2 regions of the Shinella oryzae genome follow, and region 1 is predicted to be linked to the other one. Evidence: predicted binding sites of a transcription regulator. Region 1 holds the regulator's gene; the other holds the start of a gene.

Region 1 (4,966 bases):
CTGCATCCTGCTCATCATGGCCTCTCTCGACGACGACACGGCGAAGATGCTGGAAGACTCCGCCTTTTCGCTCGGCATGGATGTCCTGATCGAGGTGCATGACGAAGCGGAAATGGAGCGCGCGCTCAAGCTGAAATCCAAGCTTGTCGGCATCAACAACCGCAACCTGCGCACCTTCGCGGTCGATCTCGCCGTTTCTGAAAAGCTCGCCGGCATGGTGCCGGAGGACCGGCTGCTCGTGGGCGAGAGCGGCGTGTTTACCCATGCCGATTGCCAGCGCCTCGCCAAGGTCGGCATCTCCACCTTCCTCGTCGGCGAAAGCCTGATGCGCAAGGATGACGTGACGGCGGCGACGCGCGACCTGCTGACCGGCTCCGCCGACATGCTGGCGGCGGAATGATGGGCGACGACGCCCGCACGCTCACCCATATCGATGCCGCCGGCGAAGCCCATATGGTCGATGTCGGCGACAAGGCGGAAACGGTGCGGATAGCCGTGGCGGAAGGTTTCGTACGCATGCTGCCCGCCACGCTCGACCTCATTCTCAAGGGCGATGCGAAGAAGGGCGACGTCATCGGCACGGCGCGCCTCGCAGGCATCATGGCCGCCAAGCAGACGTCCAGCCTCATTCCGCTCTGCCACCCGCTGATGCTCAGCAAGGTTTCCGTGGAAATCCGCGAGGACCACGCCCTGCCCGGGCTGCGCATCGAGGCCATGGCCAAGCTCACCGGCCGCACCGGCGTGGAGATGGAGGCGCTGACCGCCGTCAGCGTCGCGTGCCTGACCATCTACGACATGGCAAAGGCGGTCGACCGCGAGATGGAAATCGGCGGCATTCGCCTCGTCGAAAAATCCGGCGGCCGTTCCGGCGACTACAAGCGCAGGGACGGCTGATGTCCCTTCTTCTCGTTGCCGACGCCCTCAACCGCCTGCTGTCCGCGGCCAAGCCGGTGAGGCGGACGGAAAGCGTCCCGCTCCACGACGCCGCTGGACGCGTGCTGGCCGACGATGTCGCCGCCCGCCTCACTCAGCCGCCTTTCGACAATTCGGCGATGGACGGTTATGCCGTCCGCCACGCCGACATCGCGGAGGTCGGATCGGTGCTCAGGGTCGCCGGCCTGTCCTCCGCCGGCCACGCTTTCGACGGCACGGCGGGCCCGGGGGAAGCGGTTCGTATCTTCACCGGTGCGCCGCTGCCGGCCTTCGCCGATACGGTCATCCTTCAGGAAGACACCGAGCTTCTGGAAGACGGCCGCATCCGCACGACGTTCCTCACGCCCAAGGGCCGCCATATCCGCCCGCGGGGGCAGGATTTCACCGACGGCGAGGTTGTGCTGAAGGCCGGCCAGGTGCTGGATGCCGGCCGGCTGACCGTTGCGGCGGCCATGAACCACCCGGACCTGCCCGTCTATTCGCGCCCGCGGGTCGCGATCCTTGCGACGGGCGACGAACTCGTGCCGCCGGGAGAGACGCCCGGTGCAAGCCAGATCATCGCCTCCAACAGCTTCGGCGTCGCGGCCATCGCGCGCGAAGCCGGCGCAGAGGTGATCGATCTGGGCATCGTGAGAGACGACAAGCAGACCATATTGGATGCCGTGCGCCGGGCGCTGGAAATGGACATCGACGTGTTGGTGACGCTCGGCGGCGCATCCGTCGGCGATTTCGATCTCGTTCAGCCCGTGCTCGGCGAGGCCGGCATGGCACTCGATTTCTGGCGCATCGCCATGCGTCCTGGCAAGCCGCTGATGGTCGGCCGCCTCGGCGATATCCAGGTGATCGGCCTGCCCGGCAATCCCGTCTCCAGCCTTGTCTGCTCCTATCTCTATCTGGAACCGCTGGTCCGCAAACTCGCGCGCCTGCCCGCGATGAACCGGGTGCGCCCGGCCGCCGCCGCCGTGCCGCTCAAGCAGAACGACCGCCGGCAGGATTACATTCGTGCGCGACTCGTGCGCGGCCCGGACGGCGGTCTCCTCGTCACGCCTTTCGACAAGCAGGATTCGTCGATGATGAAGATCTTCGCCGAATCCGAAGGGTTGCTGATCCGCCCGCCGCATGCACCGGCAGAGGAGCCCGGCGCGCTCTGCGACGTCCTCGTTCTCAGGGAACCGGCGGCCTGAATGGTATTATTGTGCGCGCAGGCCCTTGCGGAACACATGTGGAACGGATAGTGTCTGTTCTGGATTTGTTTCACGATTCTCGTTGGAGAGGCCATGCTGACGCGCAAACAACAGGAACTGCTCCTGTTCATTCACGAGCGTATGAAGGAATCCGGCATTCCTCCGTCCTTCGACGAGATGAAGGATGCCTTGGATCTCGCCTCGAAGTCGGGCATCCACCGCCTCATCACGGCGCTTGAAGAACGAGGCTTCATCCGCCGCCTGCCGAATCGGGCCCGCGCGCTCGAGGTGATCAAGCTTCCGGAGGCCTATTCGCCAAGCCTCCAGCCGCGCCGCGGATTTTCGCCGTCGGTCATCGAAGGCAGCCTCGGCAAGCAGCCCCCCGCCGTGACGCCATCCAAGCCCGTGGCGCCACAGCCGACCATGTCGTCGTCTGTTTCCGTTCCGGTCATGGGCCGTATCGCCGCCGGCGTTCCGATCTCCGCCATCCAGAACAACACGCACGAGATCACCGTCCCGGCCGAAATGATCGGCAACGGCGATCACTATGCGCTCGAGGTGAAGGGCGATTCGATGATCGAGGCCGGCATTCTCGATGGCGACACGGTCATCATCCGCAACGCCAGCACCGCCAATCCCGGTGAAATCATCGTTGCTCTCGTCGACGACGAAGAGGCGACGCTGAAGCGCTTCCGCCGCAAGGGCGCGTCCATCGCGCTTGAAGCCGCGAACCCGGCCTACGAGACCCGGATCTTCGGGCCCGACCGGGTCAAGATCCAGGGCAAGCTCGTGGGGCTTATCCGCCGGTATCATTGAGACGCATTGGACAAGCATTATAGCGCGTGGTGAGCGTCTTGTCAGTTCAGGACCGCAGCTCGGGTATGATGGAGCTTGGCGGCTAAGGTCTCCCCTCGCTTCGCCCGGTGCTCTGCCGTTAGCGATAGCGTGCGGTCAGGTGGCTTTTTCTACGATCGCTGCAAATCGGGAAGCTTGGCCGCTCGGCTGACTTCATGGCAATTGAAGAGGCGAGCGATCGACCTCCTTGGTCTCAGTCTCTGCCGGCGGCGTTGCGGCTGCCGTTTCGAAAGTGTCGCTGCGCCAGTCATAGGTGCGATGCCTTGACCAGGCGCGCGCCAAGGTTTCCACGGCCGGCATGTCGGTCGCGCCGGCGAGGCTTGCGGTGGGATCGTCGATCGGCGGCGTGATTTCCAAAGCGCCCGTTCGGCGCAGATGACGTGCGGTCACAAGCCTCGCACCCGAGCGGCAGCTGTCGAGCCGCAGGGCGAAGGGTACGACGACGAGATCAGCCGTGTCGCAGGCCGTGCCCAGAAAGGCCGTATCCTCAAGGGTGACGATCGTCCAGCTGCTCGGCGAAACGGCAGCGCAGAAGGCCTTCGCCTCGCAGACGAAGGTATGCGCCTGTCGCGCTGCCGCGATAGCCTCCGTCATCGCGTCCTTCGCCTTCGTCCTGTCCGCCTTGCGGCGCGGTCGTTTCCTGTCGGTCCCGGCAGCGGCTTTCTCCGTCGCCGTCTCCGCCAGCAGCAGGTCGGCGGTCTTTCGCAGTTCCGGCTTGGTCAGGTCGCCGAGCCGCATCGCGCGACGCCATTGGTCGTAGATGAAACCCGGCGGCTTGGCGCGGTTCGTGGCAACCGCATCGCCGCGCAGGATCGCAACCAGACGCCCGTCTTCGGAGATGAGCAGTTCCGGTTTCCCGCGCGTGGACGGCCAAAGGGCCACCAGCGCACCGGCGACAATGAAGACCGTCCCGGCATGCCGCAGCCGCGTGCGCAGGATACAGAGCAGCCCCCCGCCGACACCGATCAGCAGGAAGGCGGACATGGGAATTTTACCGGTGACGATATCCCCGCCCTTCCAGCTCGAAACCCACGACGCCAGCGCGATCATCCATTCGATGCCCTTGCCCATGATGGCAAAGGGAACGGCATCCAGCCCGAAGGGCATGAGCAGGACGGCGATGAGGCCAAAGGGCATGACGATCGCGCTGATCGCCGGCATGGCCAGCAGGTTGCCGGCAAGCCCGTAGGCCGGCACGCGGTGAAAGTGGCCGATGGAGTAGATCAGCGTCGACAGGCTTCCGATCGCCGACGACAGCAGAAGTCCGCCGAAGAAGCGCCCGGCCACGCCGCCGGTCAAGCGCAACGCGCCGCCTTTGCCCTCCTTGCGCACGGGCCGCTCGCGCCACGCCGCATAACCGGCGACGAGGCCGAGCGTTGCGGCGTAGGACATCTGGAAGCCGGGATTGGTGATGGCGGAAGGCGTGACGGCGAGGATGATGATGGCCGACAGCGCCACATTGCGCATACTGATGGCGGAGCGGCCGAAGAGCACGGCGATCAGCATCACGCAGATCATGATCCATGACCGGACGGCCGAGATCGCGCCGCCCGACACGAGAATGTAAAGCGTGACCATGAGGAGTGCACCGCCCGCCGCGATCTTGCGCGTGGGAAATCGTTCGGCAAAGCCCGGTATGAGCGCCATCAGCATGCGCGCGCCGACAAGGAACGTGCCGGCCGCGAGCACCATGTTGAGACCGGAAATGGCCAGGACATGGGCGAGCCCGGCCTGGCGGAGCGCCTCCACCGTCTCCTCGCTGATCGCCCGCTGTTCCGCCGTCACCAGAGCCGCGGCGATCGCGCCGGCATCGCCCCCGATGCGTCCTCGGATATGCTCGGTCAGGTTGTTTCGCCATATCGCGATCCGCTGCGATATGCGGTAGCTCCACCCGGTCGGAGCGGTCTCGATTGCGACCGGCGCACTGTAGAAATAACCGACCGCGCCCGTGCCGGCGAAATATGCGTCGAAGGCGAAGTCGTTGAGGCCGGCCA
Region 2 (4,966 bases), 1.3 Mb from region 1:
GCGGCCCGGCCGCAGCCCCGTGCGCTACGATATCGCCTGGGCCGAACGCCCCAGCCATGTCTTCCTGACGCGCAACAACCAGCTGATCGCCTCGCTGTCGGGCGCGGTGGAAGCGGTGACCGGCCACGCGCCGAAGCTGTCGACGACCGGCGGCACGTCCGATGCCCGTTTCATCAAGGATTATTGCCCGGTCGTCGAGTTCGGCCTTGTCGGGCAGACCATGCATATGGTGGACGAGCGGGTGGCCGTCGCCGATCTCGAGACGCTGACGTCGATCTACGAGACCTTCATCGAACGCTGGTTCGACAATGCCCGGTCTTGACGAGGTCCTGCACTATCTCACCGGCGTCGTTCTGCTGCTGCGCCAGAAGCAGGAAGGCTTCGGCTGGCTGGACCTGACGATGCGCGGCTTCACGCGGTCGTTCTGGGCGATCGTGTGGTGCCTGCCGGCCTTTGCCGTGATCTGGGCGTCCTGGCGGCTCTATTATCTCGCCGCCATGCCCGCCGATACGCCCGCCGGCTTCAATTTCCTGGTGAAGCTCGCCATCATCGACGTCGTCGGCTGGATGCTGCCGCTCGCGTTGCTGGCGGTGCTCGCCGGCCCCTTGGGCTACGGCAAGTATCTCGCAACGCTGGTGACCGCCAGCAACTGGGTCGCGATCCCCTTCGCCTATGCGGCCGCCATTCCCTTCGCGCTGACGCTCGTGCTGCCCACAAGCGCGCCGTTCGCCGGCCTGCTTCTCTATGTCGTCTTCGGCGCCAGTGTCGTGCTGCAGTACCGGCTGGTCTGGATGTGCGTCGGCAGGCAGGGCCTTCTGGCCGCGGCCATCACTGCGATCTTCGTGCTGCCGCCGATGATCGTCGGACAGGAACTGCAGCGCCTTCTCGGCACGATGCCGGTCTGATCAGTAATCGACAGCCATGAAGTAAAGGCCATCCGGGGGCGCGACGGGGCCGCAGGCCTTGCGGTCGCGCGCCTCCAGCGCCGCGCGCACATCGCCGGCCGTCCACTTGCCCTCGCCGGCCAGCTTCAGCGTTCCGGCAAAGGAACGGATCTGGTTGTGCAGGAAGCTTTGCGCGGACACACGCATCTCGATGAGATCGCCGCTGCGCGTCACCTCCAGACGGTCGATGGTGCGCACCGGGCTGTTCGCCTGGCACTGGGCCGCGCGGAATGTCGTGAAGTCGTGTTTTCCCACCAGCATCTGGCCGGCTGCATGCATGGCCTCGTGATCGAGGTCCCTGGCGACGAACCAGGCGCGGTTCGCCTCCAGCGCCAGCGGCGCCTTGCGCGAGATGATGCGGTAGAGATAGTGTCGCTTCTTCGCGGAGAAGCGGGCATCGAAATCGTCGGGCGCCCGTGCCGCGTCGAGGATGGCCACCCGCTCGCCGGCCATGCCGAGATGGGCGTTGAGGGCGTTGCGGAGCGTATGTTCCTTCCAGTCGCGCGTCAGGTCGGCATGGGCGACCTGCCCCATGGCGTGCACGCCGGAATCCGTGCGCCCCGCCCCGCGGATCGAGACGGTCTCGCCGGTCAGCGACAGGATCGCGGCTTCGATGGCGCCCTGGACGGAGGGGCCATTGTCCTGCCGCTGCCAGCCCACATAGGGCGTGCCGTCATATTCGATCACGAGCTTGTAGCGCGGCATCAGGCCAGGACCTGACCGGGCGCGACCGCCGTGCCGCGCAGGAAATCGGCGGCATCGAGCGGCTTGCCGCCGGCCTTCTGCAAGCGCATCAGCCGGACGGCGCCCTTGCCGCAGGCGATGGTCAGCGCATCATCGAGAACCGTGCCGGCGGGATGCACGGCGCTTTCATCGACGAGCGCGCTTGCCAGCACCTTCACCCGTTCCGGCTTGCCGGCGACGGGCAATTCGAACCACGCACCGGGAAATGGCGAGAGGCCGCGGATATGGTTGTGCACATCCTTAGCCGGCTTCGAAAAGTCGATACGGGTTTCGGCCTTGTCGATCTTTGCGGCGTAGAACACGCCCTCCTCGGCCTGCCGCGTCAGCGGCAGGTTGCCGGCTTCCAGCTTCGCCATGGCCTCGACCATCAGCGCGCCGCCTTCCTGCATCAGCGCATCGTGCAGTTCCCCGGCAGTCATGGTCTCGCCGATCGCCACGCGGGCGGTGAGCGCGACGGGGCCGGTATCGAGGCCCTTGTCCATCTTCATGACCATCATGCCGGTCTCGGCATCGCCCGCCATGATCGCCCGCTGGATGGGGGCCGCCCCCCGCCAGCGCGGCAGGAGCGAGGCATGGCCGTTGTAGCAGCCGAGACGCGTGCCGGTGAGGATCGCTTCCGGCAGCAGCAGGCCGTAGGCCACGACGACGGCGACATCCGCCTTCAGGTCGCGGAACGCCTCGAGCTCCGCGTCCTCACGGAAATTGACGGGTGTGCGCACGGGAATGCCCAACCGCTCGGCCGCCTGATGCACAGGGGATTTGACCAGCTCGAGGCCGCGGCGGCCGGCCGGGCGCGGCGGCTGCGAATAGACGGCGACGATCTCGTGGCCCGCCGCGGCCAGTGCCGTCAAGGTCGGGACGGAGAAGTCCGGCGTGCCCATGAAGATGATGCGAAGGGCCATCGGTCAGCCTCCGTGAAAGCGGTTCGGCAACACCGCAAGGCGGTCTCGCGCCTTGAACCGCGTGAAAACGAAGCCGCAGCAATCGCGCTCAGAGCGCCTTGCTGCCGCGCAGCTTGGCGGCCTTGGTGAACTTGCGGATCACCATTTCGCGCTTCAGCTTGGAAATGTGGTCGATAAACAGCACGCCGTTCAGGTGATCGATCTCGTGCTGGAGGCAGGTCGCCAACAGGCCGTCGGCCTCCGTCAGCTGTTCCTTGCCGTCCCGGTCGAGATGCCTGACCTTGATTGCTGCCGGACGCTCGACTTCCGCGTAATAGTCGGGGATCGAAAGGCAGCCTTCCTCGTAAACCGAACGCGCATCCGTGGCGGAGACGATTTCCGGGTTGATGAAGACGAGCGGCTGCTTGTCCTCGCCGTCCTTCGACACGTCGAGCACCAGCATGCGGCGCGCAACGCCGATCTGGATGGCGGCAAGGCCGATGCCCGGCGCGTCATACATGGTTTCCAGCATGTCGTCGGCGAGCTTCTTGACCTCGCCATCCACTGTCTCGATGGGCTGCGAGACCTGGCGAAGGATCGGATCGGGAAGGATAATCAGCGGCTTGATGGTCATGCGCCTCCTTAACCTGCTTTTTTCGGGCTTTCAATCGGCTTGCGCGACCGGAAAGCGGCTTTGTTCACGGTATGATCTGGTTTTTGCCGTCATCCATGGTATGGTCGCGGCATGATCGATCCTGCCCTTGATACGCTTCTCACCTCCACGCTCGACCGGCTCGGCGGAACCGGGCCTGCGCTGGCCCTGCTTCTCGCCGTTCTGATCCTGGTTTTCGGCCTGCTTTCGGCCCGCCGCAGTCAGGCGCGCCAGCGCGAGGCGGCAAGCCTCGCGGAGCTGCGCTTCGCCGAACTGCTCAAGGCGCAGACGGAGATGCAGGGGCGCGTCGCCGCCATGGCCGAGGTCTTCGGCGCCAAGCAGTCCGAGACCAACCAGGCCATCAACATCCGGCTCGACGGGCTGACGCAGCGGCTCGGCCAGTCGATCTCCGAACAGACGCGCGCGACCCATGAGAACCTGCGCCGCCTGCAGGAGCGGCTCGCGGTGATCGACAACGCCCAGACCAACATCCAGTCTCTGGCCAAGGACGTGGTGGGGCTTCAGGCCATTCTCTCCAACAAGCAGACGCGCGGCGCCTTCGGCCAGTCGCGCATGGAGACCATCATCGCCGATGCGCTGCCGTCCGGCGCCTATCAGTTCCAGGCGCAGCTGGCGAGCGGGGTGCGGCCGGACTGCACGATCCGCATGCCGAACGGCCAGCCGCCGCTCGTCGTGGACGCGAAATTCCCGCTCGAAGCATGGAACGCGATGTCGGACGCGCGCTCGCCGGAGGCCGCAAAGATCGCCGCTCAGCAGTTCCGCCGCGACATGGAAGTCCACATCCGCGATATTTCGGAAAAATACCTGATCGCTGGCGAGACGCAGGACACGGCCTTTCTTTTCGTGCCGTCCGAATCGATCTTCGCCAGCATCCACGAGAATTTCGAGGCCGTCGTGCAGCGGGCGCACCGCGCCCGCGTCGTCATCGTCTCGCCCTCGCTGCTGATGCTGTCCGTGCAGGTGCTGCAGGCGCTGTTGAAGGACCAGCGCATGCGCGAGCAGGCCCACGTCATCCAGGGCGAGGTCGCACGGCTGATGGACGATTTGACGCGGCTCGACGACCGGGTGCGCAAGCTGCACGGCCATTTCACCGCCGCACAGAAGGATGTGGACCTGATTTTGACGTCGACGGAGAAGCTTACCCGGCGCGGCGCGCGCATCGGCGAGCTGGAATTCGAGACCGTCACCGCCCTTTCGGAGAGCGCCGATACGGTTGCGGAAGGACGAACGGCGCCGCCGCGGCTGAGGGTGGTTGACGAGGACTGACTGCCTCGGGCAGTGTCCTGCGGAAACGACAAAGGGCTATTTTCATGATCACCGTCTTCGGCTCCATCAACATGGACCTCATCGCCACGCCGGAACGCCTGCCGAGACCCGGCGAAACGGTGATGGGAACCAGCTTCACCACCGCTGCCGGCGGCAAGGGCGCCAACCAGGCGCTTGCCGCGCGCCGCGCCGGGGCAATGGTGCGCATGGCCGGTGCCGTGGGTGACGACCGCCTGGGCAGCCAGGCGCTGGCGCTGCTGGCCGATGCCGCCGTGGACCTCAACGCGGTGCGCTATCCCGCCGAGGCGACGGGCACCGCCCACATCCTTGTGGCCCCTGACGGCGAGAACATGATCGTCGTCGTTCCCGGCGCCAACGGCACCGTCAGCGACGAGGACGCCAAGCGCGCTATCGCGGCCATGTCGCGTGGCGATTACCTGATGCTGCAGTTCGAAATC

What was found. Region 1 encodes LexA, which represses DNA repair genes until DNA is damaged. Its sites were predicted from a motif close to TGTTCNNNNTGTGTTCNG; they were not measured.
Region 2: a site for LexA is predicted at 3,265-3,282, ahead of K6301_RS00245 (DNA recombination protein RmuC). Genes of this name have one in related genera too.

Annotation. Positions count from the first base shown of each region.
Region 1 is NZ_CP081987.1:1,307,920-1,312,885, reverse strand. It holds gene trpC (indole-3-glycerol phosphate synthase TrpC) at 1-400, shown strand, start outside; gene moaC (cyclic pyranopterin monophosphate synthase MoaC) at 400-894, shown strand; gene K6301_RS06560 (molybdopterin molybdotransferase MoeA) at 894-2,117, shown strand; gene lexA (transcriptional repressor LexA) at 2,211-2,933, shown strand; gene K6301_RS06550 (ComEC/Rec2 family competence protein) at 3,126-4,966, opposite strand, start outside.
Region 2 is NZ_CP081987.1:49,544-54,509, reverse strand. It holds gene dapE (succinyl-diaminopimelate desuccinylase) at 1-322, shown strand, start outside; gene K6301_RS00265 (hypothetical protein) at 309-905, shown strand; gene truA (tRNA pseudouridine(38-40) synthase TruA) at 906-1,649, opposite strand; gene fmt (methionyl-tRNA formyltransferase) at 1,649-2,590, opposite strand; gene def (peptide deformylase) at 2,679-3,203, opposite strand; gene K6301_RS00245 (DNA recombination protein RmuC) at 3,315-4,508, shown strand; gene K6301_RS00240 (ribokinase) at 4,553-4,966, shown strand, end outside.